One region of the Paenibacillus sp. F4 genome, then DNA from elsewhere that is predicted to be linked to it. Evidence: riboswitches for the same ligand, from Rfam matches in the RefSeq annotation. Region 1 holds a riboswitch; each other region holds the start of a gene.
The links. Region 1 has a riboswitch for glycine ahead of sdaAB (L-serine ammonia-lyase, iron-sulfur-dependent subunit beta). Riboswitches for the same ligand answer to the same signal wherever they lie in the genome.

Region 1 (7,408 bases):
TCATGCACTCTCTGCTGAATCCAGGGAATACGCGGAGCAAAGCGGCAACTATTGCGGGGGATATCTTGTAATGAGGGAACAATGCCGCCGATGACATGCAGTGATTCCCCCTTGGTGTGCGATCCCGGCATAGAAGCAAGCAACGAACGCGTATACGGATGCTGTGGATGCCTGAATAATTCAAAAACATCAGCGCTCTCCACGATTTCTCCGGCATACATGACCACCACGCGGTCGGCTACTTCTGCCACAACACCAAGATCGTGCGTAATCAGGATAATTCCGCTCTCAGTCTCCTGTTGAAGCTGTTTGAGCAAGTCGAGAATTTGCGATTGGATCGTTACATCGAGCGCAGTAGTTGGTTCATCTGCAATAATAAGAGAAGGTCGGCAAGCTATGGCAATCGCGATCATCACACGCTGCCGCATCCCTCCTGACAGTTCATGCGGATACTGCTCATACACACGCACAGGATTCGGTATATCTACGCTTTCCAGCAGCTCCAGCACACGTTCCCTTTTTTGCTTCGTAGATAGTGACGTATGATAATCAAGATTTTCCTCAATCTGCTTGCCAATGCTCATCAACGGGTTGAGTGCTGTCAGCGGGTCCTGAAAAATCATGCCAATGCCCGCTCCGCGGATTTTATTCATTTGCCCTGAAGAAAGACGGTTCAGGTCCGTACCTTTAAAAAGGACCTCTCCCTCTACACGTGTGCGTTCCATGTCATGCAGTTGCGGGATAGAAAGCGCCAGCGCGCTTTTGCCACAGCCAGATTCTCCGACTACAGCCAGCACTTCATTGGGGTTGACCGTCAGATCCAGATGGTCGACTGCGGGGTGATATTGATCCTTGATGCGAAAAGAGACGGATAATCCTTTAATTTCCAACACGGGTTCGGTATTCAATGCGCGCTTCCTCCATTCTCCATGGTCTTGTCCCGCTTATTCTCACCATGTTTGATGTTTAAAACCTCTCATGAACATTACATACCGTTTTTGTCGGAATAATTTGAATACATCCTATCACCAGTATATGGATATATCAATTAAGATTATGCTATCAACATCATTTAAAAAATCAATGATCCAGGAGTAGCGCGGCCTTTCTGGCACAAAATGTAATGAAATAACCAACCACAGGTTAATTTTCATCACAAAAAAAGTCGCCTGATCCCTCTGCAGGGATCAAACGACTAACTAACACCGGCTCACATTGAGCTCCTGACGATAATTACGAAGCCGCTCCATAGGAGCCAGACTTGAACGTTCTAGGATCGTACCATTTGTAGCCTGCTGCCGGAGCAGCCCAAGGCTCAGCCTGCGGTTCCGTGGAAGCCGCAGGCTCCTCGAATGGCAGAAGCTTCGTTGGTTGATCCAGAGTCAAACCTGCCACATCGGACAATTTCGTGTAGTCCTGCTTCCATGCAAGCCATTGGACCGTTTGTACCAGGAAGGTGGAATCATCCACTTCCTTGAAACCATCATATGTCTTCTTCGACTGTCCATTTTCCTCACGCACATATTTCGGTGTAGCATCTTCTACAGGGGAAGAATCACCGATAAACGCTGCCTTGCCTTGACCTACCTTGGAGATAGCGGCATAAGGTCCTTCCGCACGGCCCCCGCCGTTATAAACTCCCTGATCTACAGCATTCCCCCATTTTTTCGTGCCTGAAGGGATATAAGCAATGCCTTTAGCCTTGGTAGGATCAATAATAGCCAGCGTAGATCCTGCATGCATCGCAATCGAGCGCACACCCTTGGTAATGCCGAAAGATTGATCTGCGGCTACAATGTCGGTAGCATTCACGTCACCAAGCGCATTATAACGGAAACGAACGCCAAAGTTGGTCGCCAGCCAATCGGAGCTTGTTAATCCTTGCATCGCCGGTGATGCAGCTTCTTCTGCCGTCATGCCTTTGGCTGGATTAGTATAGGCTCCACGACGGTAGCCATTCATAACTTCGGAGGAATCCCAACGGTTTTTGTTACGGTCCGCATTATAATGATCGGAGATGAAGAATACGCTTCCCCCGTTATTCACGTATTGCAGTAGGGCAGCCTGCTCGGATGCCTTAAAGGCAACATTCGCTTCACCAATAATGAACACATCATATTGGCGCAACTTGTCATATGTTATGGCCTGCTCTCCATAAGTAAAAGGAATGGGACGATTCAATTGGTCTACCGTAAAGCCTACATTACGCAGTCCATTGGCAAAGTCGGAGAAGGCGCCTTCAATGACCCAATCTGCTGCACCAGCGGTCTGTGCGTGCGTATTATCGAACAGCACCTTTTTGCCTTTTCCATCCGGCAGTGTAGTACCGGGTTGACCCGGGTTGCCAGGTTCACCTGGTTCCCCCGGCTCGCTTCCGCTCACCAGTTCAACAGCGCTTGGGCTTTTTACTCCGCCAAAATTATTGTAGGCGCCGAGTGTACCCGTCACACGAATTTTGCTGCCGATCAGCTCAGGATGGCCTGATAGCCCATATTGCCCTCTGTACGCTGAAGTCAGCTGTACATCCAATAGATTAGACGTATTACGTTCATTTGCCTGATCGGCAATCAGTACGTTAAAATCATTCGCGAACGGAGAAGAAAAGTTAGCCGTTTTCGATCCGGTAGCATGTCCGACGATGTAACCTTCCACCGTCACCGTATCTCCACTGCTTTGGCGCTGAAGTGCTTCGGCTACTGTCAATGCTCCCTCTGCCTTGACCTGACCGAATGGAACGAAGATCCCGATCAGCAGTGATACGATTGCTGCTAGATGCAGCATCCCTTTTAAGCGTGAACCTGTGAACCGCAAGCCTTTTACCATACGTCAATATCCCTCCTATGTTTTCCATAAATGTACTTGTCCTTTATCAGATTAGCCGCCAATCTTCTAATTCCTTCCTGATTTCATCCATAATTATGTAAATTTTAATCTTTTTTATTGGAAACGCACCTGTTTCAGGATTTTGCAAAATTCGATTCCAGTCGCTCCAAAGCGCAATATCTAGACGAACTAGGCCATTTCGATCTATATATTGTTCATTGGAAGTCGCTTATTGGGTTTTTGCAAAATCCTCGTTTATGTAAAAATTGAACCCTGTGATTGACACCGAGCACGGCATACATTACCCTAAGAAAGACATGTAGAACGGTATACGCGAATGAAGATGACGGGAGAGTCTGTCCAGAGAGCCTACACTCTGGCGGCACCGAAGGAGCAAGACGCCAGCACCCGGCTGGCGGATAATCTCTCAGGTCCATGTATCGTCATCTGACGCAACTCTGGAGAGAGCGCAAGCCACCCAAGGGGTAAGGCGGTAAGGACACCGCACGAAACTCTCAGGTAACGAGGACAGAGATAAGGGAAACTTCCTTATCCTGTCCTTTTTTGTGCTCACATTGTACGTCAGCATTAGGAACCGTCTATACGCGCAAAGACGCGGCAATACCATATACTATGGTATAGAACATACAGGGGGCCACACCATGCGTTTCAAAGATGTATTTTCCATTATCGGCCCGGCCATGACCGGACCTTCCAGTTCACACACCGCAGGCGCGGTGCGGCTCGCACGCGTTGCCCGGCACTGGCTCGGGGCGCAGCCTGACCGTGCCCGCATGACACTGTACGGCTCCTTTGCCGACACGTACAAAGGACACGGTACAGACCTAGCGCTCATCGCAGGGCTGCTCAATTACGATACAGACGATCACCGAATTCCGGATGCCGAGCAATGGGCAGAGCAAGCCGGGATGACCGTGGAATTCGCCGTCAGCGGGCTACCCGCTCCTCATCCGAACACCGTCCGTTTCGAGCTGTGGAAGGGCGAGGATCAGCGCACACTGCTGGGCTCCTCCATCGGCGGCGGGAGCATCCATGTCCAGCAACTCAACGAATTCCGAGTCAACCTGACCGGGGAGCTGCCTACGCTGGTGCTTCTTCACTCAGATAAGCCCGGTACATTGGGCGCGGTGACTTCAGCGCTCGGCGCGGCTGACATTAACATTGCCTATATGCACGTGGATCGCAAAGGCCGGGATGGTGAAGCACTCACCGCCATCGAAACGGACAGTCCTGCTACGGCTGAATTGATCACAAAGCTGCGGTCCTTGCCTCATATGTACGAAATTAAAATGATTAATTTGAAAAAAGGAGCTGAATCCGATGCGGTTTAGCCATCTGCATGAGATCAGCGCTTTATGCGCTGAAGAATCCACCACGATTGGCCGCCTGATGATTCAAGAGCAGGTACAAGAGACGAATACACCTGAGGAAGAAATCTTCCGCCAAATGTCTGATTATTATGAAGTGATGAAGGAAGCCGTTCATCGCGGTCAGACGCAAGACACCGTATCCCGCAGTGGATTGACGGGCGGTGACGGCAAGCGCCTAGCCGAGTATCTGCGGGCAGGGGAAACCTGCTCCGGCGATGCCTCCGCGCTCGCTATGGCTTATGCCCTCTCCGTGTCGGAGGTTAATGCGTCCATGGGTCGCATTGTCGCCACGCCCACCGCAGGTTCATGTGGGGTTATCCCTGGTGTATTCATCAGTGCGCAGGAGCGGTTCGGCTGGGATGATGAGCATATGGTGCACGGCCTATTCGCCGCTGGAGCCATTGGCTACGTGATCGCCAACAACTCCTTCATTTCTGGCGCGGAGGGAGGCTGTCAGGCTGAGATTGGCTCAGCTATCGGGATGGCCGCTGGTGCTATGGTCGAGTTGCGCGGTGGTACGCCTGAACAGGCTGTTCACGCCGTGGGTCTCGCTCTTAAGAACACGCTCGGCCTCATTTGCGACCCCGTCGCCGGACTCGTGGAGATTCCGTGCATTGTGCGCAACGGGCTGGGAGCCGTGACTGCACTTGCCGCAGCGGACATGGCTTTGGCGGGTGTGCGCAGCGCTATTCCGTCTGACGAAGTCATTGACGTGATGCTTGAAGTCGGCAGTGCGATGCCGTCGAAGCACCGCGAGACCGCCAAAGGCGGCTTGGCCCAGACGCCGACTGGCAAGCGTTTGACCGAATCACTTACACGCAACACACCGACCAAGAAGGATAAGTCATAATTTATAAGCGGTAGCCTCCTAAAACAAAAGAGCAAGCATATCGTCCTTGGACGTATGCTTGCTCTTTTGTTTTACTGAACGGTTACCTGTACCTTCGTCATTTTACCTGCATATTTCACAGTAATTACAGCTTTGCCCTTGCCCTGTGCCTTAATGTTACCGTCTTTGACGGTCGCAACAACAATTCTGGACGAGGACCAGACAGCCGGTTTGGAAACATCCTTCTCCGACTCATCCTTATACGTGGCTGTAGCCGTAACCTTAGCCAGCTGTCCTGCCTTCAAATTCAAAGCAACTTCGTCTGTTTGCAGGTATTTAAGCGTATCAACATCCACGGGTACGCTGATTACCTTCCCGCCAAACTTCGCTTGAATGTTAGCTTTACCGTAGCTGACCGCGGTAACCTGACCCTTTTTAACAGTGGCTACCTTATAATTAGACGTTTTCCATTCAGCTTGGGTCGTAACGTCCTTTTCTTTACCATCACTTGATTTAACCACAATCGCAATGGTTTTTTGATCTCCAGATTTGAGCGATAGCGCGATTGCATCCGCTTCAATCTTTTGCGCTACGTCCACTTCTACCGTAAACGTAATGTTTTGCTTGCCATATGAAGCAGTCACAGTTGCCTTGCCGCTACCATTCGCTTTGATCAAACCTTCGCTAACTTCAACCACTTTTACATTGCTAGTTGTCCAGGTGGCGTCCTTGGTTACATCTGTTTTTGTACCGCCACTCTTAACTCCTGTTACTTTCAGCTGCTTCGTTTCCTGAGCACCAAGCGCAATTACACGCGAGTCTGTTTCCAGACGGTCTACAAGGCCTACTTGTACATTAATCGTCAGTTTTTTGCCATTATAGGTCGCTGTAATAACCGCTTTACCAGCAGATTTACCCGTAATCGTTCCTTTGGACACAGAGGCAATATCTTCCGCGCTTGAAGCCCATTCTGCATCCTGTGTTACATCTTCCTTACGCCCATCCGCATAAGTAGCCGTCAAAGTTGCAGTATAGTCCTCATCAATATCAATCGTTGCCGTTTTGGAGGACAGAGACAGATCACCGGGTACATTTACGGATACCGTAGCTGTAACTGTTTTGCCACCATAAGAAGCGGTGATCGTAGCCTCACCTGTTTTATAACCCGTGACTTCTCCCGCACTGACAAAAGCGATATCTTCATTGCTGGACTTCCACTCTGCCTTACTTGTGATATCTTCTTCCGTACCTGTTACATACGTTGCGGTCAGCTTGAGCTTTTTGGATTCCTTGGCATTCAGGCTCAGCTTGTCCTCACTCAAATCCAGATATCTGGAGGTTTCGACATCTGTCTTGATCGAAACGGTCTTATCTCCATACTTAGCGGTCACCGTAGCCGAACCCGCTCCAATGGCCATAATCGTTCCCTTATTCACAGTCGCAATTTTTTCATCGCTTGATGTCCAAGTAGCTTTATCTGTGATATCCGTTACCGTCCCATCCGGGTAAACGGCAGAAACTTGTATTTTTTTAGATTCATCCAGACGCAGAAAAATATTGGATTCGCTGGCTTTCAGCTTATTCGTTTGATCGACATCTACCGAAATCGTAGCAGACATCGTGCCATATTTACCTGTAATTGTCGCCTTTCCCGCGCTATAGCCGGTAATGGTGCCTTTCAGTACATCCGCCACAGCTGCATTGCTGGAGCTCCACTCAGCGGACTCTGTCACGTCCTGTACCGATCCATCCGGAAACGTCGCTGATAGTTTAACCTTCTCAGTATCCTTCAACAAAAGAGAAACCTCTGATGAACTGACATCGAGACGTTTAACCTGCTCTACCTGCACAGCAATGGTTACGGTCTGTTGACCATATACGGCCTTAATATTGGCTGTACCTGCTCCCTGTGCGGTAACCAATCCGTTAACTACTGTGGCTACCTTTTGATTATCGGAGGTCCAAGTAGCATCACCCGAAACCTGAGCTGTTGTATTATCACTGTATGTCGCTGTCAAATCAACCTGTCCTGTACCGCTTGAACGCAAGTTCAGGCTTTGTACACTGGATGTCAGCGCCTTAACCTTTTTCGTTACATGTACCTGAACCGATTGCACCTTCTCTTTATAGGTCGCAACCACGGTGGCTTCCCCTTCAGCCTTGGCCGAAACTGTACCATTATACACAGTAGCAATAGCTGTATTGTCACTTTTCCAATCCGTGCTTACGGTTACATTCGAGGTTGTCCCATCGCTAAAAACGGCCGTAGCCGTCAATGCAGCTGTATCCCCCTGTTGCAAAGTTACCTCGTTAGACGAAAGGACAATCTTGGAAAGCACTGCTTCTGCTGCAGATGCAAACCCTG
Region 2 (7,408 bases), on a different contig from region 1:
ATACCGGAGCCATATGGGCAATCAGTCCTTCACGCAGAACACGGTCCTCTTCCAATGGCGTGCCTGTTTCTTCCTCCACACGACGAATCAACTCATGAACCGACTCCAGCAGTACAAGATCATCCAGCGGCAGCAGCCGGGTAGAATGATCCTCGGCATCACGGAACAGCAGCCTGAAATAAGATCGTTCCGGGTCCGGAAAGTCAATATCCAGCGCCGCTGACAATTCTGCGCATATGCGTTCTACCATAGCTGTGCGCAGCATGATATTCTCATCCGAATCTGTTTTCGAATATGAGAGACGATGAGCCACAACGTACCCGAGTCGTAGACGTGCCAGCGAAACGCAAATTTGAATCAGCAACTCCATATACTTGCTTTCCACCATGTTTTCCAACCATTTTTCATGGGGCCGCCAGAGGGCATTTTCCACGATCAGCAGGTTCTCTCTGCCGATCATCTCCAGCAGCTTGTCAGCGACACGGGTTACAGGACGATGCTCTTCTCCGGCTGAAAACAGATCGGATTCATCCAAATATTCAAGTGCTAGTTCGGAAATCGCCCGTCTTTTGTCTGTCTCGCGCCCCGTCATCTCGACGCCGTACCCTCGTCTGCGCACAAGCACGAGTCCCCGTTCCCCAATCCAGCCTTGCAAATCGTCCAGATCATGACTGACCGTAGTTACCGTGACTTTCAGATCTGAAGCCAGCGCCAGCAGCTTGATCGGCTCCCGTGTATCCAGCAGCATGCAGAGAATCACGATCTTTCTCTCCTCAGCCGAATATTCATCTGACTTCGTATCCAGCAATTGCTTCCGCAGGCATACAAGCTGAGCTGGGTCAGCATCTATACAGATACCGATTCCTGACTTTTTCTCCAGCTTCACCTCATGAACTGCCAGCCAATGCTCGACTGCGCCCAGTTCCCGATGAACCGTCCTTGTGCTGACATTGATCTTCGTGGCAATTTCCCCGGCTGTAACCTCTTTGGACTGCTCCAGAAGATATTCCACGATGTCACGTTGTCGTTTCGTAATATTCATAAGCGCATACCGTTCCTTCCCAAGCTCATTCCTCCAGCAGGAGACGTATATTGCATACAGTCCGCCTGACTTCGATGGGGATTAAGAATCGGATTTCAGACGTTCAACCAGCGCTTCGTATTCAGGACTCTTCAAAAAATTGTCAATGGAAATGTGCTCAGCTTTCGGAGCTACTGTTTTAGCCCGGTCTGTCAACGTTTTTTGCGTAATGACAATATCCGCATCCTGTGGAATTTCACTGATTGCTGTATTCGTAACTGTTACGCCCACACCCGCCTGCTTCATTTTTTTGCGTAAAATCGAGGCACCCATAGCGCTTGAACCCATACCTGCATCACAGGAAAAGACGATCTTGTTCACTTCGGATTTATCCTTGAGCGTTCGATCTGCGGCAATCTCGGCAGTACGATCAGCTTCGTGGTTATCTTCCATTACAGTGGCATTAGCACTTGCACTCTTGCTTTGATTTTTCATATCTTTCAGGCGGGATGCAGCTTCCTCCAGCCCCTCTTCTTGTTGCTTACCAGTCTTGAGTAACACTGCAGCAACAGCAAAGGATACGACCGCAGCAGCGATCACCCCGCTTAGCATTGGCAAATATCCGCCTTTTGGCGTCATTAGAAAATAGGCGATAATGCTGCCCGGTGAAGGAGCAGCAACCAGTCCGGCACCTGTCAACATGAAACAGAAGGTTCCCACAACGCCCCCAGCTATAGCTGCAAGAATCAGAATCGGCTTCATCAAAATGTAAGGGAAATAAATTTCATGAATCCCGCCGAAAAAATGAATGATGACCGCTCCAGGAGCCGACGACTTCGCAGAGCCTTTACCGAACAGGCAGTAGGCCAGCAAAATACCGAGCCCCGGCCCAGGGTTGGATTCCAGCATGAACAGTACGGATTTCCCTGTTCTTGCAGCTTCCTCCAACGCAATCGGACTTAATACTCCGTGATTCAGCGCGTTGTTTAAAAATAATACTTTTCCGGGCTCAATAATGAGGTTGACAAGCGGCAATAGCCCTGCGTTCACGAGGAACTGTACCCCTGCCGATAATACTTGACTGATCATTTGTACAACCGGGCCGATCGCCACATGGGCAAGCAGTGCTAGAATGGCACCGATAATCCCGGCTGAGAAATTATTGACCAGCATTTCAAAGCCTGATCTGACTTTGCCTTCAATGGCCTTGTCAAACTTCTTCAATATCCATGCAGCCAGCGGACCAGCTACCATCGCGCCCAGGAACATCGGGATATCGGCCCCCACAATGACACCCATCGTCATAATGGCACCGATCACACCTCCACGCTGTCCGTGAATCATCGTGCCCCCTGTGTAACCGATCAGCAGCGGCAGTAAATAATTTTTCATCGGATCAACCAGTTGTGCAAAACCTTCGTTCGGGAACCATCCGGTCGGAATAAAGAGTGCTGTAATCAATCCCCATGCAATAAAGGCTCCCATATTGGGCATAACCATTCCGCTAAGAAAACGGCCAAAACGCTGTACGGCGACACGAGTGCCTCCTTTTGAACTTGGCTTTGTGTCCAATGTGCTCATATTCAAATCCTCCTTGTAGGTAAGCATCACTACCTTTTCTTAAAATTCATACTAAATGACAGCGCTATCTTCATCAACGAAATGAAAACGTACTTTCGTCATGAACGTTGATGACAACATTTAAATTTAAATTATCCGGGATGGTATTATACCTGCATAATTCTTCTTAATATGACCTGTAGCTATAGAAATTAGTCGAAAAAACAGGAATTTAAATCTGCACAAACTTATAGGGAACCACCTTCTGTGCCAGAGTAAAACACGTAATTACGCTTCCAAAATGACAACAAAAAAATAGCCGCTATGGCAGATCATAGCGACTATTTTATACAAAAAACGAGCGAACTAACGATGCTCTTATTCAATTGAAAATCAATATAAAAAATTCAGAATAACACGCTCTTTTTTCATGCTGTATTGCCCCATTATTACTCCGAAATCAACTTCTCATACTGATCCGCAGACAGTAGCTTGCCCAATGTTTCCTCCACATCTTTGCCCATCTCTACTTCGATCATCCAACCTTTTTCATAGGGAGATTCATTTACTAGTTCAGGCGTACTTTCCAGCGCTTCATTCACCTTTAATACGTTTCCCGTCACCGGAGCAAAAAGGTCGGATACCGTCTTCACCGATTCAATCGTACCGATCTCCGCTCCCTGCTCAATCGTTACTCCCACCTCAGGTAATTCTACAAAAACAATATCACCCAGTTGATGCTGTGCAAAGTCCGTAATACCAACCCGCACCGTCCCATTCTCTGTACGCTGAACCCACTCATGTTCGTTTGTATACCAAAGTTGCTGCTTCACTTCACCCATCCTGTTCCCCTCACTTCCATATGAATAAAATCGCTTTTGCTCACCTGTATTAGACAGGTTAAGATTATGACAACAAGAACACTCATGTCAATAATACTAACAAAAATACTTCATATCACCTCATATAGCGTACTATATAAAAATATGATAGCTTATAACAAACGCTTACATATCCTTATTTATATATTAAATGTTTTTTCTATTGTTTTCGATGACATTTTTATTGACATTTTGAATGAATTTGCGTATTAATGGATTATAGCAAATACTTTGGGAAACACCCCGACAACTGCAAACGCGGATGAACGCAGAGGGAGAGACTGCCAAAAAGATTCGCATAGCTGTTGCCGCTTGTGAGACAGTTGTGCACGCGAATCGGATCAAGTTGTTATCTGCACAGCCAGGTAATATACCGCAGATCCCGAAGGTAGCGCCGAAGGAGTAAGCCTGCATTTGCAGGTGAATCTCTCAGGCAAAAGGACCTCTGCCGGACGCATCTCTGGAGAGCATTCGCTATTGGAGCGGATCACCCAAGAGGAAACCCGGTACATACCGGGGTAACTTTCTGGTATCAAGGACAGAGCTGAAAAAAGAGTATAGACTGCTGTCTATACGTTTTTTTCGGCCTGTCTTTTTTGTTTAGCCGATCACACCGGATAGGAGTGGAAAAATGACTAATTTGCGAAGAACACCGCTATATTCGTCCTACGGGACGCAGTCTGGGGTTCGTTGTATTGACTTTGGCGGCTGGGAGCTCCCCGTTCAGTTTAGCGGCATTCAAAAGGAGCATGAGGCCGTCCGCCAACGTGCGGGTTTATTCGATGTATCGCATATGGGCGAGTTTTTGGTTGAAGGCAAAGAGGCCGAAGCTTTTCTGCAAAGGGTGACCACGAATGATGTCAGCCAGTTGGAAGCAGGTCAGGCACAATATTCACTCCTGTGTTACCCCGATGGAGGTGTAGTAGACGACCTACTTGTTTACTGCAAAGGACCAGAACGCTACATGCTCGTAGTGAACGCCTCTAACATCGATAAGGATTGGGATTGGCTCATTCGCCATATGCCTGCATCCGTTCACATGGAGAATGTGTCTGATGCGATAGCATTGCTGGCGTTGCAAGGACCAGAAGCAGTACGAATTGCCGCAGCCGTGGCAGATACGGACATTACGAATCTGGCATCTTTCCGCTTCCATGAGGACGTGCCATTGTTCGGAGCAAAAGCTCTCGTCTCACGAACCGGATATACGGGCGAAGACGGTTTTGAATTTTACGTACCTGCCGCGGAAGCACCAGCCGTATGGGAGAGTTTGCTTCGTTTCGGTGAGTCGTATGGGCTGATTCCCGCTGGACTTGGTGCTCGGGATACCCTACGCTTTGAGGCACGGTTGCCGCTGTACGGACAGGAGTTATCTGCCACGATTTCACCACTTGAAGCCGGTCTAGGGTACTTCGTCAAGCTGAATAAAGGAGATTTTATCGGTAGAGAAGCACTGCAACGTCAGAAAGATCAAGGGATTCCTCGCAAATTGATCGGGCTGGAAATGATTGATCGCGGTATCCCACGCGCCCATTATCCGGTATTCGCAGAAGGACAACGCATCGGTGAGGTCACAACGGGAACTCAGTCGCCCACCTTGAAGCGTAATCTGGGCCTCGCCTTGGTGGACAGTCGTTTTAGCGTCCTCTCCACACCGCTGGAGGTTGAGATTCGTGGCAAACGCCTGCGTGCCGAGGTGGTGGCAACACCCTTTTATAAACGCCCGCGCTGATCTTAAACTCTCTTCATTTCAATAAAGCAAACATGTCAGATATGAACTTCCGGGTTTCTCATCTCACACTTTTTTATTAGCTAATTTACGATTTAAAATTTTGCTTTTCGAAAGGAGCCAGAACCTATGAAGCAGCATCGTTATCTCCCTATGACTGAGCAGGATCAAACCGAAATGCTGCGTGTGGTCGGTGTATCATCCATTGATGATTTGTTCAGTGACATTCCAGAGGCCATTCGATATCAAGGGGAACTCCCTCTTTCTTCTCGACTCGATGAGAAAGCCTTGACCCGCCACTTGGCCGAGCTGGCCAGACACAACGCCAATACAGACACACATGCCAGCTTCCTTGGCGCAGGAATTTATGATCATCATATTCCGTCCGTCATCCAGCACATCACTTCACGCTCGGAATTCTATACAGCCTACACCCCCTATCAGCCGGAAGTAAGCCAAGGCGAGCTACAAGCCATTTTCGAATTTCAGTCGTATATTTGCGAATTGACGGGCATGGCTGTAGCTAATGCCAGCATGTACGACGGAGCGACTGCACTGGCGGAAGCGGGCTCACTGTCCGCCGCAGCTACCCGCCGTAAACAGCTTATCGTATCGAGGTCCGTCCATCCAGAGGCACGTCAGGTATTGGCAGCCTATGCACGCGGATTGGATTTGGACATCGTGGAGATCGGCTGTTCGGACGGCGTAACGGATGCTGATGCGTTAGCGGCGGCCGTATCGGAACAGACCGCGGCTGTTTTGGTCCAAAGCCCCAACTTTTTCGGAGCCGTGGAAAACCTGAAGCCGATGGCTGATCTCATCCATGCGCACAAAGGTCTTTTGGTCGTCAGTGCCAACCCACTGGCACTTGGCTTGCTGGAAACACCCGGCAAACAGGGCGCGGATATTGTGGTAGGAGACGCGCAGCCACTTGGCATCTCCTCTTCTCTCGGCGGTCCGACCTGTGGATACTTTGCCGTTTCTCAGACACATATGCGCCGTATCCCTGGCCGCATTGTGGGTCAGACCACAGACCGCAATGGTAAACGCGGCTTCGTGCTGACCTTGCAAGCGCGGGAACAGCATATCCGACGCGAAAAGGCCACCTCTAATATTTGCTCCAATCAAGCGTTGCTAGCTTTATCCGCATCTGTATACTTGTCTGTTATGGGTAGGAAGGGGATCAAGGAAGTAGCCGAGCTAAATTTGCATAAAAGCCGATATGCCTTAGAGCAATTGCTGAGCTTGAAGGGCGTAACTTCCTCGTTTAACGCACCAACCTTTAACGAGTTTGCCCTTAGACTGCCTGAGGGTACAGATATGAGCAGACTCCAGACCGAGTTGCTAGCTGCTGGATTTATCGCTGGCTACGATTTGGGCCGGGACTATGAGGAACTTGCTGGTCACATGTTGATTGCCGTGACGGAGCAAAGAACCAAAGAAGAGATTGACCAATTTGTACACACCTTGGGGGGATTGCTATGACACACACCGGACAGGATCAGAAACAAGGGCTGTTGAAGGAACACGATCAAGCGCTCATTTTTGAATTGAGCCGTCCGGGTCGCATCGCCTATTCCCTTCCCGAGTGCGACGTTCCCCGTCGCCCGGTGGGAGAGCTTTTGCCAGATTATGCGCTGCGCAGCGAACCTGCGGCATTACCCGAGGTATACGAAGTAGACGTTATTCGGCATTATACCGCCTTGTCCCGGCGAAATTTCGGCGTGGACAATGGATTTTATCCGCTCGGCTCCTGTACGATGAAATACAATCCGAAAGTGAATGAGGATGTCGCCCGGTATACAGGCTTCGCCAAAATCCATCCATATCAGCCCGAGGAGAGCATCCAGGGTGCCATGGAGCTGCTGCATACGCTCCAAAATGATTTGGCTGCGTTAACTGGCATGGATGCCGTCACGCTTCAGCCCGCCGCGGGCGCCCATGGCGAATGGACCGGGCTGATGATGATTCGCTCATACCACGAAGCACGCGGTGAGCGACGTACCAAGGTGCTCGTGCCGGATTCCTCGCACGGAACGAACCCCGCCAGCGCAACCGTCGCGGGCTTCGAAACCGTCACCCTCCCCTCCACTCCTGAGGGGCTAGTGGATCTGGATGCGCTGCGTCAAGCCGTAGGCAACGACACCGCTGCGCTCATGCTGACCAACCCGAACACGCTTGGACTGTTCGAGAAGCAAATCACTGACATTGCTGCCA
Region 3 (7,408 bases), on a different contig from region 1:
CACAAGCAAAAGCTTCGGTATACGTCTGCTTCACCTGGTTGTACAAAAATTCTTCACCACTGTGAATGACTTCTTTGCGAATCACTCGCATCGCAAAATATTGCAAATGTGTCAAAAATCTCGAATAGCTAAAAGAAGACTCATCCAGCACAATTCCGTAATGATACGTAATAATGTTCAAGATATGTTGGACAATCTCAGTCATTTTCAGTGTAGACTTCATTTCGTTACCATCGATCCGTGCATTCACCATATGCAATGCAATAAATCCCGCTTCATCTTCGCCCAATTTTACTCCGAGCGTATTTTCAATTTTTTGGAGAGCATCCAGCCCAACGGCAAATTCTTTTTTGTAAAAGCGTTTAATTTCATACAGCATCGCGTTTTGGAGTGCCAGTCCTTTTTCTTGCCGTTGTATGGCAAAATGAATATGGTCGGTCAACGTTAAATAAATATTATCGCTTAACTCCGTATCCAGCACTTCCGTTGCATGGGTTACGATTTCATTCACGACCTCCAGATGAGACACTGGAATATCGTTCAGCAGCTCAGTTAATTTAGCCGTGAACTCGTTTTCATTTAACATGAAAATCTTATCTATTTTATCATCATCGACTTGATCGCCAGCCACCTTTTTGAAGGAAATACCTCTTCCCATCACGATGACCTCTTTGCCTTTATCGTTTTTAGTCAATAGGACGTTGTTATTGAGCACCTTCTCAATAATCATTGAAGTTCCCCCTCCCATCCTTTACCAATAAAAAATGCCTAAGCACAATTCAACACTATTGTTAGCAATAGCACTCAATTGAACTCAGGCATTGCCCGCATCACCGGTCACAATCCTTCGATATAGTGCTATTGTAGCACAAAAAAAAGCGATTTCAACATATTTTATTCTGATTCGACAAAAAATATTTCATATCAAGGCCCTTTTGCCTAATTTGCAAGTAAATCGTTACCTTACGTGGTCGTACGTTCAATGAGGCTGTACTCTAGCGAATGAAGCTCCATTTGGCGTCCAATCAGCTGAGGAGAAAGCATGAAAAAAGCATTTTGTGCTTGAGCCATGATGGGATTTTGAATCGTTGTAATCCCCATCGTATGTGCCAGCTCCGTGTTATCGAATCCGACAATCGCCAGATCTTCCGGTACGTTCAGCCGTTGTCTGCGTGCTTCGCAGAGAATACCCACTGCTACATAATCGTTAGCACATAAAATAGCCTCTGGGAATTCTTCCCGACGCTGTAACAAATCCCGTACGACCTGTTCGCCATCACGGATATTATAAATAGAAGAGTGATTCCAGTGTTGCAACACTGGCAGATTGTGCTCACTCATGATCTGTTCGTAGGCTCGTTGTCTGCTATGGGTATTGATGCTGCTCGGACGACCAAAAGCATTGGCTATACGAGTATAGCCTTTTTGTATCAAATGTTTGAGTGCTAACATATATCCTTCATACTGATCCATAGCGACGGAGCGAATATCGGTATGCTCCATTCGTTGCCACGAAACGATCGGGCCATATTTGCAATAGGTACTCAAAAAATCAGTGTCATTCACGCAGGAAATGATGACCAGCGCATCGACTCTTTTTCTTTTTAAATCCTCAAAGGCTTGAAGCTCTTTCTTTTTGTTTTCTCCAGAAGTATAAATAATGGTTTGAAATTCATATTGGCCCGCTACTTCCACAAAGCTGTCCAGAAAAGCGAGAACAATTTCATTAATAGTTGAAGTAATGATACCGATCTGAAGCGTCTGACCCTTGGATAGAGAAATAGCATTCCGATTAGGAACATAATCTAATTCCTGCATGATTTTCAAAATCTTAGCTCTTGTTTCGTGACTGACATGGGGGGACTGATTTAATACTCTGGATACCGTAGCTTTGGAAAAGCCCGCCAGTTTTGCAATTTGATCAAGATTCGACATGGTGCTTCTCCTCACATAAGAAAAAAATAAATTCTTGACATGAAACGCGTTACAACGATTAGGATGCTTATGAAGGCATTACGTCTATTTTAAAGCAACTGTCAATGCTTTTCAAAGGAGAACGGTTATCGTTAGGTATGGATTCATATTTGCAGCACTTGATGGGATTACTTGGCCAAAATAAAAATCTTAAATACGGAAAGAGGTCTTTATACTATGACTAAGACGCTAAAAGGATTTCCGAAAAACTTCTTGTGGGGCGGGGCAACGGCAGCCAACCAATTGGAAGGTGCTTTTGACGTAGATGGAAAAGGTTTGTCCAGCGCAGACATGATTGCCTATGTACCCAAAGCGGAACGTAAGAACGATCATGCTATAGAGATTTCGTCCGAGCGACTCGAAGACATTTTGGCAGGCAAAGTCAATGCCCGTTTTCCAAAACGTGAAGGGGTAGACTTTTACCACCATTACAAAGAAGATATTGCATTATTCGCTGAAATGGGCTTCAAAGTATTCCGTATGTCCATCCATTGGTCGCGGATTTTCCCGAATGGCTATGATGCCGAGCCGAATGAAGCAGGATTGCAATTCTACGACAATGTATTTGATGAGCTGCGCAAGTATAATATTGAGCCGCTGGTAACATTGTCACATTATGAAACACCGCTAGGTCTGACGCAGAAGTATAATGGCTGGCTGGGACGTGAAGTCATACAGCATTACGTAAATTATGCCGAAACGGTGTTTACGCGCTATAAGGATAAAGTAAAATACTGGCTGACCTTTAATGAAATCAATGTAATGACCATGAGTCCGTTCACCGGTGGCGGTGTGGTTATTGACCGTGTAGAAAACAAACAACAAGCGATATATCAAGCATTGCATCATCAATTTGTAGCTAGTGCACTGGCGACCAAACGGGGACATGAGATCATCCCGGGCGCTCAGATCGGCTGTATGCTGGCACGTATGGAAAGCTATCCACATACGTGTAACCCAGAGGATATACTGAAAGCCCAGCATGAAAATCAGATGAACCTGTTCTTTACGGATGTGCATGCCCGTGGGGAATATTCCAACTACATGAATCGTTATTTTGAAGAAAATAATGTTGTAATACACACAGAACCAGGCGATGCCGAAATATTGAAAAATAATACGGTTGATTTTATCTCATTCAGCTACTATATGACCTTGACCGTATCTGCAGGTCCAGAAGGTGAGAAAGCAGCAGGAAACCTGATTGGCGGCGTGAAAAATCCATATTTACAGTCCTCTGACTGGGGATGGCAAATTGATCCGATCGGTCTGCGTGTTACGCTGAACACGTTATATGACCGCTACCAAAAGCCGCTGTTCATCGTGGAAAATGGCTTGGGTGCTTATGATAAGGTAGAAGAAGACGGTTCTGTGCATGACACATATCGTATTGATTACTTGCGTCAGCATATTGTTCAAATGAAGGAAGCGATTGCCGACGGTGTTGATCTGCTTGGCTACACCAGCTGGGGTCCTATCGACCTTGTGAGCATGTCTACTTCCGAAATGTCCAAGCGCTACGGATTTATTTACGTTGATCTGGATGATGACGGTAACGGAACGCTCAAACGCTCCAAAAAGGACTCATTTAACTGGTATAAAAATGTGATAGCAACCAATGGTGAAGAATTGTAATTCCATATTGTCTCGGGCGGGTATAGCAGAGGACATCCTAAGGATGCAATCTGCTGTACCCGCTTTTTCGATAGACACAATAATAATATTTCAGAGGGCTTCACAAACTTTTCACTTGTAATAAGCTGAAAGTTTTCTGTATAATGAATAAAAATTTCATATGTCTGGTTGATGTTTGCGGGAGATGGAACGAAAGTTCCGACCGAAGGGGCAAAACTCTCAGGTGCTTAGGCTGATTACAGCAACAAGCGGGGACCGTAAACGGACAGAACTCTGGAGAGACCCTTAATTGGGCGCCGAAGGTGCACCGCAGAGAACATCTGCTTAAACTCTCAGGCAAAAGGACAGAGACGCGAATAACCTGTGACAGGGAATGCCCTAGGCTTTTTTATGAGCTATTAGTGGCAGAAAACCTGCACAAGATGGTTGTATTTTTTCGTGCCTTTAACCTCTCCAGGAGTCGAATCAGCGGATTTGACTCTTTTTTGTTTTCTAATATGCTGGAGGAGCGGGTTGAAATGAATTTGGTACATGTGTTAGAAGCGATTAGTAGCTGGATATGGGGGGCGCCTCTCATCATTCTTGTCATGGGAACGGGGTTGTGGCTGACCATACGTTTGAAGATGCTGCAGGTATTCCGCCTGCCCCTGGCGATCAAGCTGATCGGTAAGGCCCCGAATGAAGGCAGCGGGGATGTAAGTAGTTTTGCGGCTTTGAGTACAGCGTTGGCGGCTACAGTTGGCACAGGAAGTATTGTCGGCGTAGCGACAGCCATTAAGCTGGGCGGGCCGGGTGCCTTGTTCTGGATGGTTGTTGCAGCCTTTTTTGGGATGGCGACGAAATATGCGGAAGGTGTACTTGCGGTAAAATACCGGGTGAAAGATCGGAATGGACAATTTTCCGGCGGCCCGATGTATTATATTGAGAAAGGTCTTGGACGCCGTTTTAAACCGCTGGCGATGCTGTTTGCTTTTTCGGGCATGCTGGTAGCGTTGTTCGGGATTGGAACGTTTCCGCAGGTCAAAGCGATTGTATCTTCGACTGAAAACAGTTTTGGCGTTCCGCCTATTGTAACGGCACTGATTATTGCGGTCCTTACAGGACTGGTTACTATTGGAGGACTCAAAAGCATTGCCAAGGTATCGACGAAGGTCGTTCCTTTTAAAACAGGCTTGTACGTACTGATCTGTCTCATCGTACTGATTCGGTTTGCTGACCAACTTCCTGCCGCAATTGCGCTGGTGCTCCATTCGGCATTTTCAACTACATCTGCAACGGGCGGATTTGCCGGAGCTACGATTATGCTGGCCATGCGTAGTGGGGTAGCCAGAGGTATTTTTGCCAATGAGGCCGGATTGGGGAGCGCACCGATTGCAGCTGCAGCTGCCAAAACCAAATGGCCTGCGGAGCAAGGGCTAATTTCCATGACAGGCGTGTTTATTGATACGATGGTTATTTGTGTGATGACCGGGTTGACGCTACTGGTTAGCGGTGTGTGGAGCGGGCCTACCGATGCGGGCCTGATGACTCAGCAGGCATTTTCCAGCGCATTCCCGCTGGGGGCAGAACTGCTCACAATCATTCTGATTATGTTCGCCTTCACCACTATGCTTGGCTGGAACTACTACGGGGAACGCTGTGTTGAATACTTGCTTGGGGTTAAGTGGATTAAGCCATACCGTTATCTGTTCATCGTACTGGTTGCCGGGGGCGCGTTCATTAAACTGGATGCGATTTGGTTGCTGGCAGATATCTTTAACGCAATGATGGCTTTCCCGAACCTGATTGCACTGCTCGGCTTATCAGGAATTGTAGTTGCAGAAACCCGAACCTATATGGATTCTCTGAATTCTAGTAAGAAAAAGGGCATTCTTGCAGGTGCCAGTGTAGGGGCAGCTATTCAAGTAGAAGAAAAGGGACAAACGGTTAATTCATAAATTCCAAAAGGGAGTGCCCTCAGCCACCATAGGCTTGAGGACACTCCCTTTTAAATGTTATAACGATGCACGTAAAATAGCTAAAATATCTTCTTGATTCAGCTTTTTATAATTACCAAAGCCTCCGTATTCCATTTCACGGGCTGCAATGATTGCGACTTTTTCCAATTGCTCATCATTAATATTGTAATCGGCCAGGGTGGAAGGGGCACCGAGACTTGTCCAGAATGCACTCAGGCGATCAATCCCCTCCAAAGCAATTTCCTTATCCGTTTTACCAGTGGTATCTAAATCAAACATACTGAGCATCAGCCGCTTCATGCGTGCAGCATCCTGATCCACCGTATGTCTCATCCAGTTGGGGAACAGGATCGCCAGACCGCCAGCATGAGGAATATCATATACAGCGGATAATGCATGTTCAATCGTATGCGAAGCCCAGTCCCCGAAGTAGCCCATTTGCAGTGTTCCGTTAAGGGCAATCGTTCCGGCATATAAAATCGTTTCACGATGCTCGTAGTTGTGCAAATCTTCCAGCAGCTTAGGTGCAGTTTCGATCACGGTTTGCAGCACGGAAAAGCACATACGATCTTGCAACGGTGTATTTTTAACATTGTGAAAATATTGTTCAAACACATGGCTCATCATATCCACCATGCCATATACCGTCTGATCACGTGGCACAGAGAAGGTGTTTTTTGGGTCCAGAATCGAGAATTTCGGATGTGTCACCGCGCTGCCCCATACGTATTTTTCGTTCGTTTCCCAGTTGGTGATAACAGAATCCGGATTCATTTCTGAACCGGTGGCGGCGAGTGTGAGGATGGTGCCGAATGGCAGAGCCTCGGTCGGCATGTGCTTTTTGTTGATAATATCCCACACATCGCCGTCATATTCAGCCCCTGCTGCGATGGCTTTGGTGCAATCAATAACGCTTCCACCGCCTACTGCAAGTAAGAAGTCGATTTTTTCGTTTCGGCAAATGTCGATGCCCTTCTTAACGGTGGACAAGCGCGGATTCGGTTCTACGCCGGACAATTCATGAATGTTCAGATGTAGCGGCTCTAACGCGTCTAATACCTGGTCATACAGACCATTTCGTTTGACACTTCCACCTCCGTATACCAGCAAAATGTTTTTGCCGTAATTCAGCAGTTCCTGCTGAAGTTCTTCAATTTGATTGTCTCCAAAAATTAATTTGGTGGGGTTATAATATGTGAATTTGTTCATCTGGTAAGTTCCCCTCAGTTCATAGTTCATGTTCAAATCGTAAATCGCTTATCCTGATTGCCTGTCGGATACCTAACTTCATCATGTAAGCTATTTGAAATGACGATTAACTATTATACATGAAATGAATAAGGGAATTCAAGTGAATCTAATCTTTGACCGCTCCGGCGGCAAGATCGGAAATAAACTGACGGCTAATGAAAAGAAACAAAATAATAAGTGGCAGTACAGCCAGCAGGGTGCCCGCAATGACCATCGCATAATCCGTATTGTAAATCCCGTTCAATTGTGACAGTGCAATCTGGAGCGTGAATTTACGCTCATCCGTTAAGACGATTAGCGGCCATAAATAATCATTCCAGGCTCCTATAAAGGTAAACGCGCCGAGAAAAGCGAACGCAGGACGTAGAATAGGCAGTGCTACATTCAAGTACAGTCGAAAAAAGCTGCATCCGTCCATCCGGCCCGCATCCAGCAGCTCCTTTGGAATGGATTCTTCCGCATATTGACGAATCCAGAAAATGCCGAAGGCATTTACCATCCCCGGGATGATAAGCGCTTTGAACGTACCTACCCATCCAAAGGAGGCCATCATGACAAAGGAGGGGACAAGCGAAAGTTGTGAAGGGACC

Region 2: linked by a shared signal. The riboswitch ahead of gcvT (glycine cleavage system aminomethyltransferase GcvT) and the one ahead of sdaAB (L-serine ammonia-lyase, iron-sulfur-dependent subunit beta) in region 1 are both predicted to bind glycine.
Region 3: linked by a shared signal. The riboswitch ahead of C1T21_RS24715 (alanine/glycine:cation symporter family protein) and the one ahead of sdaAB (L-serine ammonia-lyase, iron-sulfur-dependent subunit beta) in region 1 are both predicted to bind glycine.

The regions. Positions count from the first base shown of each region.
Region 1 is NZ_POVS01000003.1:12,772-20,179, reverse strand. Features, by position in the region: gene C1T21_RS00115 (ABC transporter ATP-binding protein) at 1-908, opposite strand, end outside; gene C1T21_RS00110 (DUF6359 domain-containing protein) at 1,234-2,823, opposite strand; glycine riboswitch at 3,161-3,276, shown strand; gene sdaAB (L-serine ammonia-lyase, iron-sulfur-dependent subunit beta) at 3,486-4,175, shown strand; gene sdaAA (L-serine ammonia-lyase, iron-sulfur-dependent, subunit alpha) at 4,165-5,064, shown strand; gene C1T21_RS00095 (Ig-like domain-containing protein) at 5,136-7,408, opposite strand, start outside.
Region 2 is NZ_POVS01000017.1:84,493-91,900, reverse strand. Features, by position in the region: gene C1T21_RS19080 (BglG family transcription antiterminator) at 1-1,042, opposite strand, end outside; gene C1T21_RS19075 (PTS mannitol transporter subunit IIBC) at 1,124-2,602, opposite strand; gene gcvH (glycine cleavage system protein GcvH) at 3,031-3,423, opposite strand; glycine riboswitch at 3,818-3,917, shown strand; gene gcvT (glycine cleavage system aminomethyltransferase GcvT) at 4,094-5,194, shown strand; gene gcvPA (aminomethyl-transferring glycine dehydrogenase subunit GcvPA) at 5,321-6,676, shown strand; gene gcvPB (aminomethyl-transferring glycine dehydrogenase subunit GcvPB) at 6,673-7,408, shown strand, end outside.
Region 3 is NZ_POVS01000020.1:285,571-292,978, forward strand. Features, by position in the region: gene licT (BglG family transcription antiterminator LicT) at 1-730, opposite strand, end outside; gene C1T21_RS24705 (LacI family DNA-binding transcriptional regulator) at 964-1,935, opposite strand; gene C1T21_RS24710 (glycoside hydrolase family 1 protein) at 2,152-3,609, shown strand; glycine riboswitch at 3,778-3,854, shown strand; glycine riboswitch at 3,873-3,967, shown strand; gene C1T21_RS24715 (alanine/glycine:cation symporter family protein) at 4,128-5,546, shown strand; gene C1T21_RS24720 (iron-containing alcohol dehydrogenase) at 5,604-6,776, opposite strand; gene C1T21_RS24725 (carbohydrate ABC transporter permease) at 6,925-7,408, opposite strand, start outside.